DNA from 2 places in the Mesorhizobium marinum genome. Region 1 is predicted to be linked to the other one. Evidence: predicted binding sites of a transcription regulator. Region 1 holds the regulator's gene; the other holds the start of a gene.
What was found. Region 1 encodes HrcA, which represses chaperone genes, less so after heat shock. Its sites were predicted from a motif close to GTTAGCACTCNCNNNNNGNGAGTGCTAAC; they were not measured.
Positions count from the first base shown of each region.

Region 2: a site for HrcA is predicted at 2,168-2,196, ahead of groES (co-chaperone GroES). Genes of this name have one in related genera too.

Region 1 covers NZ_JBFOCI010000004.1:153,392-157,669, forward strand. Annotated here, with positions in the region: gene hemW (radical SAM family heme chaperone HemW) at 1-368, opposite strand, end outside; gene rdgB (RdgB/HAM1 family non-canonical purine NTP pyrophosphatase) at 519-1,166, opposite strand; gene ABUE31_RS14440 (VOC family protein) at 1,167-1,577, opposite strand; gene rph (ribonuclease PH) at 1,682-2,398, opposite strand; gene hrcA (heat-inducible transcriptional repressor HrcA) at 2,564-3,634, shown strand; gene ABUE31_RS14455 (Hsp70 family protein) at 3,669-4,278, opposite strand, start outside.
Region 2 covers NZ_JBFOCI010000003.1:527,465-531,742, reverse strand. Annotated here, with positions in the region: gene groL (chaperonin GroEL) at 107-1,759, opposite strand; gene groES (co-chaperone GroES) at 1,812-2,108, opposite strand; gene ABUE31_RS13375 (S8 family serine peptidase) at 2,263-3,681, opposite strand; gene ABUE31_RS13370 (RNA polymerase sigma factor) at 3,922-4,278, shown strand, end outside.

The sequences.
Region 1 (4,278 bases):
ACCCGGTTCACGCCGGCCGCGCGGTAGCCGAGAAAGCGTTCCGCTTCCACAGACGACGGGTTCGCCTCCAGCGTCACCTCGATGCCGGCAGGCGTCGTCCAGTTCCGGGCAACCGCGTCGAGCACGGCGCCCACCGTCTCCGGTTTCATCAGCGACGGCGTGCCGCCGCCGAGGAAGATGCTGGTCACCTCGCGCGGGCCGGTCCGCTCGCGCATCGTCGCCAGTTCCGTCTCGAAGGCGCGCGCGAACCGCTCCTGGTCGACCGGCTGGTGGCGGACATGGCTGTTGAAGTCGCAATAGGGGCACTTGGCCGCGCAGAACGGCCAATGCACATAGACGCCGAAGCCGGGCGAGCGGTCGAGGATCATCCCTTGGAACCCCTGGGGAACGTCGTCGCGCGCAACGCCACGGCACAACCCTCTGCGCCCAACCCGCAGCCCGGAAGCGGTCCCCCTCCCCCTTGTGGGGAGGTGTCAGGGGTGGGGGTAGCCCTTGCTCCAAACGCCGGCATCGGTCGCCTACGCCGATCCCAGTTTCGCCCGCGCGAACTTCTGGAAGGCCCGCGCACGGTGCGACAGCGCCTCGGCTTGTCCCGGCTTCCAGCCGTGCTTCTCCTCGGCGCTCATCTCGCCGAAGGTCCGCTCGTGGCCCTGCGGCAGGAAAACGGGATCGTAGCCGAAACCGGCATCGCCGCGCGGCGGCCAGACAAGCGTTCCCTCCGCCTCGCCACGGAAATATTCGGCTTCGCCGTCCGGCCAGGCAAGGCAGATGACCGCGACGAAGCGGCCGGTGCGCTCGGCCGGCGTCTTGGCGCCAGCCGCCTGCATCTCCTTTTCGGCCCGCGCCATGGCGATGCCGAAGTCGCGGGTGCCGTCCGGCTTTTCCGCCCAGTTGGCGGTGTAGACGCCGGGCTGTCCGCCGAGCGCGTCGATCACCAGCCCGGAATCGTCCGACAATGCCGGCAGCCCGGTCGCGCCGGCGGCCGCGAAGGCCTTGATGTAGGCGTTCTGCTCGAAGGTGGTGCCGGTCTCTTCTGGCTCGGGCAGGCCGTATTCCTTGGCCGATTTCGCCTCCAGGCCGAACGGCCCCATCAGGTCGGCGAACTCACGGAGCTTGCCGGCATTGTGGCTGGCGACGACGATCTTCCTGCCTTCCAGTGGCCGCATCTAATAACCCCAGATTTTCGGTTCGGCGAACTCGATCGAATTGCCGGACGGATCGCGGAAATAGATCGAGCGACCGCCGCTCGGCCATTCGAAGTCGGCCTCGACCGCGACGCCGCGCTGCGTCAGCGCGCGCTTCCATTGCTCGATCTCGCCGGCGCTTGCGGCGAAGCACAGATGCCCCTCGCCGGCGGTGCCGTGCTTGGGCACCGGCAGTCTTGCGTCAGGCGGCGGCTGGTGCCTGGTCGCGTCGGCGTTGAACAGCAGGAGCACGCCCTGCCCGCAGCGGAAGAAGACGTGCCGGCCGTCGACCCCGGCGATCCGCTCCAGCCCGATCACGTCGCGATAGAACGCCTCCGCCGCATCGAGGTCGGTCACGTAGAGCGCCGATTCGAGGATTGCGGAGGGTTTCATGGCCGGAAACCTCGCGACCGAACTGAAGGCTGATCTTCCCCCTTGAGGGGCAGATGGCCGGCAGGCCGGAGGGGTGTGTGGCAGCGCGCAGCCATGATGGCTTTCTAGGCGACCGCCATCTGCTGCAGGCTGACCAGCCGTGAAATGCCCTTCTTGGCGAGCCCCATCAGCGTGGCGAATTCTTCTTCCGAGAACGGCACCCCTTCGGCTGTGCCCTGGATCTCGACGATGCCGCCCTTGCCGGTCATGACGAAATTGGCATCCGTTCCGGCCGCCGAATCCTCGACATAGTCGAGGTCGAGCACTGCCTGTCCGTCATGGATGCCGCAGGAGATCGCCGCGACGTGGTCGCGCAGCACCTTCTGCACGCTCACCATCTGGCGCGCCTCCATCCAGCGCAGGCAGTCGTGGAGCGCCACCCAGCCGCCGGTGATCGAGGCGGTGCGGGTGCCGCCGTCGGCCTGGATCACGTCGCAGTCGACCGTGATCTGCTGCTCGCCGAGCGCGCCGAGATCGACGACGGCGCGCAGGGATCGCCCGATCAGCCGCTGGATCTCCAGCGTGCGGCCGCCCTGCTTGCCGGCCGAGGCCTCGCGCCGCATGCGCTCGCCGGTCGAGCGCGGCAGCATGCCGTATTCCGCCGTCACCCAGCCCTTGCCGGAATTCCTCATCCAGCCTGGCACCTTCTCCTCCAGGCTCGCCGTGCACAGGACATGCGTGTCGCCGAACTTCACCAGGCACGACCCCTCCGCATGCTTGGAGACGTTGCGCTCGAAGGAAATGGCGCGCATTTCGTCGAACTGGCGCTTGGATGGACGCATTGAGGCTCTTTCCGTGGGCTGAATTTCTGTCTTGCGCGGCTTTTACCCGCCGCCCGCCGGCAGCGCAAAGGAAAACCCGGGCTTTCCACCATGCCCGTGGGGCATGCTTACCAAGACTTTGCGTTCCTTCTCCGGCTGTCTATATCTGGGACCCGGAGGCGAACCATGACGAAGGCCTTGATCGACCCCGCCCTGCAATCGCTCGACATGCGCTCGCGCGACATCTTTCGGCGCATCGTCGAATCGTATCTCCGGGACGGCGAGCCGGTCGGCTCGCGCAACCTGTCGCGCATGCTGCCTTCCTCGCTCTCGCCGGCCACCGTGCGCAACGTGATGAGCGACCTCGAGCAGCTCGGCCTCATCTACGCGCCGCACGTCTCCGCCGGCCGCCTGCCGACGCAGCAGGGGCTGCGCTTCTTCGTCGACGCCTTCATGGAGCTCGGCGACCTCTCCGAGGAGGAACGCCGCGTCATCGAGGCCCAGGTCAAGGCGTCGGGCAGCGGCGCGACGCTGGAACAGATGCTGACCGAGGCCAGCCAGATGCTGTCGGGCATGTCGCGTGGCGCCGGCCTCGTCGTCACCGCCACCAACGAGGTGGCGCTGAAGCACATCGAGTTCATCCCGCTCGAGCCGACGCGCGCGCTGGTCGTGCTGGTTTCGCAGAACGGCGACGTCGAAAACCGCGTCGTCGACCTGCCGGCCGGCACCACCGCGTCGCAATTGCACGAGGCCTCGAACTTCCTCAACGCGCATATCCGCGGGCGGACGCTGGCCGAGGCGCGCACCGAGCTGTCGCGCATCCAGGAGGAGACGCGGACCGCGCTCGACGCGCTGTCTCAGGGGCTCGTCGAGAAGGGTCTCGCGGTCTGGGCAGGCAACGAGAGCGGCCTGCCGGCGCGGCTCATCGTGCGGGGACGCGCCAACCTGCTCGAGAACATCACAGCGCAGGCCGATCTCGAATTGCTGCGCCGCCTGTTCGAGGACCTCGAGACCCAGGACGGCCTCATCCAGCTGCTCGGGCTGGCCGAGCAGGGCTCGGGCGTGCGCATCTTCATCGGCTCGGAGAACAAGCTGTTCTCGCTGTCGGGCTCGTCGCTGGTCGTCGCGCCCTACCGCGACAAGGACGCCCGCGTCATCGGCGCGCTCGGCGTCATCGGCCCGACCCGGCTCAACTACGCGCGGATCGTGCCGATGGTCGACTATACCGCGCAGATCGTCTCGCGCATGCTGCGCTGAAGGTAGATAGGCGAGTCTGCCGCCGGCGCGCGCCTCAGCCGAACTTGCGCCTGGCGTCGAGCGCCAGCCCCAGCCCGACGCTGCCGAACACGTCGCCCTCGACCACCCGCGCCTGCGGCACGAGGCCGAGGATCGTGCGCCGCGCCAGCGGCGTCGAGGTCGATCCACCGGTCAGGAACACCGTGGCGATGTCGCCGCCCGCAAGCCCCGCGTCGCGCAGCGTCGCCGTCACCGTGTCCGCCACGCGCTCCGCCGTGCCGTGCACCGTCGCCTCGAAGCCCTCGCGCGACAGCTCGACGCCGAACTCCGCGCCGGGCACGGACACCGCGACGCGCGCGGAAGGCGCGGTCGTCAGCGCGATCCTGGCGCGTTCCACATGCCCGGCCAGCGCGTGCCCCCAGCGGTGTTCGACGATGGCGATCAGCCGGTCGACCAGGTCCGGCCTGGCCGCCTCGTAGCGCAACTGGCTGAGATCGGAGCTCGCCTTGGGCGTGTAAAGGAGGTTGATGCGCTGCCAGGTCGCGAGGTCGGCGAAATAGGCTGCCGGCAGGTTGCGCTTGCCGTCGCGCGTCTGCGAGAGGTAGCCGAGTTCGGGCATCACGCGGTCGAGGCTGAGCAGCCGGTCGAGGTCGGTTCCGCCGATA
Region 2 (4,278 bases), on a different contig from region 1:
GGCTTTGAGTTCCGTCGGCGGTCGACTTTTTTCACGGCTCAGAAGGTCAAACAAAAAGGGCGCCTTGCGGCGCCCTTTCCGTAGGTCTGTAGCCGGGTTGGCTGGATTAGAAATCCATGCCGCCCATGCCGCCCATGCCGCCGCCGGGCATGCCAGCGGGCATGCCGCCGGCAGCTTCCTTCTTCGGCGCCTCGGCGATCATCGCCTCGGTCGTGACGAGCAGGCCGGCCACCGAAGCGGCGTCCTGCAGCGCGGTGCGGACAACCTTGACCGGGTCGACGATGCCCATGGAGATCATGTCGCCGTATTCGCCGGTCTGGGCGTTGTAGCCGTAGGTCGCGCCCTTGTTCTCCAGGATCTTGCCCGCGACGATCGACGCTTCCGCGCCGGCGTTCGAGGCGATCTGGCGAGCCGGGGCTTGCAGGGCGCGGCGCACGATCGCGATGCCGGCCGTCTGGTCGGAGTTCACGCCGTCCGACTTGATCTGCGAGGAGGCGCGCAGCAGGGCGACGCCGCCGCCGGCCACGATGCCCTCTTCGACGGCAGCGCGGGTGGCGTTCAGCGCGTCGTCAACGCGGTCCTTCTTTTCCTTGACCTCGATCTCGGTCGCACCGCCGACGCGGATGACGGCAACGCCGCCAGCCAGCTTGGCGAGACGCTCCTGCAGCTTCTCGCGGTCGTAGTCGGAGGAGGTCTCATCGATCTGCTGCTTGATCTGGGCGACGCGGCCCTGGATCTCGGCCTTCTTGCCGGCGCCGTCGACGATCGTGGTGTTTTCCTTCTCGATGCGGACGCGCTTGGCGCGGCCGAGCATGTTGAGGCCCACGTTCTCGAGCTTGATGCCGAGGTCTTCGGAGATGACCTGGCCGCCGGTGAGGATCGCGATGTCCTCGAGCATGGCCTTGCGACGGTCACCGAAGCCCGGCGCCTTGACGGCGGCGATCTTCAGGCCGCCACGCAGCTTGTTGACGACGAGCGTGGCCAGAGCCTCGCCCTCGACGTCCTCGGAGATGATGAGGAGCGGCTTGGAGGTCTGCACGACGGCCTCGAGGACCGGCAGCATGGCCTGCAGGTTGGAGAGCTTCTTCTCGTGGAGCAGGATGTAGGCGTCCTCGAGTTCAGCGATCATCTTGTCGGGGTTGGTGATGAAGTACGGCGACAGGTAGCCGCGGTCGAACTGCATGCCCTCGACGACCTCGAGTTCGGTCTCGGCGGTCTTGGCTTCCTCGACCGTGATGACGCCCTCGTTGCCGACCTTCTGCATCGCCTCGGCGATCATCTTGCCGACCGACTCGTCGCCGTTGGCGGAGATGGTGCCGACCTGGGCGACTTCTTCCGAGGTCTTGATCTTCTTGGCGGCCTTGCCGAGCAGGGCGACGACTTCGTTGACGGCGAGGTCGATGCCGCGCTTCAGGTCCATCGGGTTCATGCCGGCGGCAACGGCCTTGTTGCCTTCCTGCACGATCGCCTGAGCGAGAACGGTCGCGGTCGTGGTGCCGTCGCCGGCGATGTCGTTGGTCTTCGAGGCGACCTCGCGGACCATCTGCGCGCCCATGTTCTCGAACTTGTCCTCGAGTTCGATCTCCTTGGCGACGGTGACGCCGTCCTTGGTGATGCGCGGCGCGCCGAACGACTTGTCGATGACGACGTTGCGACCCTTCGGGCCAAGCGTGACCTTAACCGCGTCGGCAAGGATGTTGACGCCGCGCAGCATGCGCTCGCGGGCGTCGCGGGAGAATTTTACGTCTTTAGCAGCCATTGTGAGCTCCTGGGCTTAAGCCCTTGAATTCAGGTGATAAGGGTAGGTGCGATCAGCCGATGATGCCCATGATGTCGGATTCCTTCATGATCAGAAGGTCTTCGCCATCGAGCTTGACTTCGGTGCCCGACCACTTGCCGAACAGGACGCGGTCGCCCTTCTTGACGTCCAGCGGGACGAGCTTGCCGGCCTCATCGCGGGCACCCGAGCCGACGGCGACGATTTCGCCTTCCTGCGGCTTTTCCTTGGCGGTGTCGGGGATGATGATCCCGCCCTTGGTCTTTTCCTCGGAATCGACGCGGCGGACGACCACGCGGTCATGCAGCGGCCGGAATTTGGACTTAGCCATTGGTTCTATCCTCGTGCGGATGTTTGAAATTCCTCCGTCCGGCATGGCTGCCGGACTACGTTAGCACTCACTTGGAGTGAGTGCTAACGCGCCGCTGAGATAGGCGCTCGCGATTGGGCTGTCAAGAATTCCCGGCCGGGAAATCGCCGGCCCGTCAGGCCTTTTCGGCGGCGGCGCAGGCGGCGCTGACATTGATCAGCCCCCAGCCGAAAGTCGCGTCCTTCCCGGGCTCGCCGAGATCCTCGGCCGACTGGCCGAGCGCCGCGACGATGTCGGATGAGGTGGCGTCCGGATTGGCCGATTTCAAGAGGGCCGCGGCGGCCGTGACGAAGGGCGCGGCGAAAGACGTGCCGGTCTTCGTGCGGGCGCCGGAAACGGAGGCCGCCGTCCACACGTCGACGCCGGGGGCGGCCAGGTCGATGTGTTCGCCGCGGGCCGCCCGGCGGTAGACGCGCCGGTTGCGGTCGACCGCCGTCACCGCGATAACGCCGTCATAGGCGGCGGGATAGGCCGGGGGGGCCTTCGGTCCGCCATTCCCGGCGGCCGCCACGATCACCATGCCGTCCGCCGCCAGCGACCCGAGCAGGCGTTCGAAGACCACGTTGGGCGGCCCCGCGAGGCTCATGTTCGCGACCTTGATGCCGCGGCGGTCGAGCAGGTCGAGCGCGCGGATGAGTTCGACGACGCCGGTGCGGTCGTCGCGCCGGCCGCCCCGGTGGAACGCGTCGACGGCGACGATCTTCGCCCCCGGCAGGAGCCCGGGTGCGCGGCTGTCGGCGGCGCCCGCGAGAAGGGCGGCGACCGCGGTGCCATGCTGCTTTCCTGACGCCGGCAGGGTGGCGTCCGACAGCCTGACGACCTCGATCTGACCGCCGGCGAAGGCCGCGTGGTCTGGGTTGATCGCGGTATCGACGAGGCCGATGGTGGCCGAACCGCTGCAGCCGGCCGGAAGGTCGGACATGCCCGGCCAGCCGATCAGGCTGGTGGATGCGCAGCCCGGCCCGGCGCATTCCGAGCCCTGCTCGGACCGGTAGTAGTGCGAGAAGTCTGCGGTCGACTGCGGCGCGGCGGCCGCGACGACGTCGCGCGCCGCCTCGAGCTCGGTCCCCTCGGGAATGCGCAGGCGCAGAACCTCGCCGCCGAAGCCGACGATATCGGCCCGCTCGATCACCGAAAAGCCGCCCGTTTCGAGCGCCGCGAGCTGGGCGGCGGTCAGTCCGGTGGCGACGATCTCGTCGGGCGCGCGGTCGGGCAGGGGCTCGCTGCGCCGGGGACGCGTCTGCCGCCGTTCGTTGCGCGGCATCAGGCGGTCGGTCAGCTTGCGGAAAAGATTGGGAAGGGGCGTTCTGGCGGCCGGGGCGCCGGCGCTGTCGCCGGATTTGCCCGGCCGACCCGAACTGCCGCCGCCGCCATCGTCCCCGTCGTCGCCATCGTCTCCATCGTCATCATCGGCGTAGGAAGGCGCCGGGCCGAAATCGGGCAGCCCGTTGCCGGACAACTGCGGCTCTGCGACCAGCGCCAGCGCCACCCAGAGCGGCAGAAGCTTTCGGGATTTCAGCCAGTCGGCAGTCATGGTCGGATCCTCACATCCAGCGTATCGCATCAGTCGTCGTCGCGGCGGGCGTGGTCATCGCCAAAGCGCCTGCGGTTTCAGCAATGAGTTGACTATGCTCACGATTTCCTCACATTCCGGCGGCCGACGGTCAACCGTTGACCGTCCGCCCTCACGCGCCGGACTGTGCGGGAAAACGGGGCCGTGCCGGGATTATTCCCGAAAAAGTGAATCGGGTGTCTCGATGGACTGCCAGGAACGATGACGGGAAAGCACGTTGAGGACCAGCTCGTCGCCTTTCTGCCGAACCTGCGCCGGTTCGCAGTCTCGCTCTGTCGGTCGCGCGACCATGCCGACGACCTCGTCCAGGCGGCCTGCGAACGGGCGCTCGCCAGCGCGCTGACCTTCCAGGAAGGCACGCGCTTCGACGCCTGGATGTTCCGGATACTTAGGAACCTCTGGATCGACGACGGGCGCCGCCGCAGGACCGCCGGGCCGCAGGAGGACATCGACGCCCACCACGAACTGGCGGCACGCGGGTCGGGAGAGGCCGAGGCCGAGACGCGTCTGACGCTGAAAAGCGTCGCCGCCGCGATCGACGACCTCTCGGAGGAACAG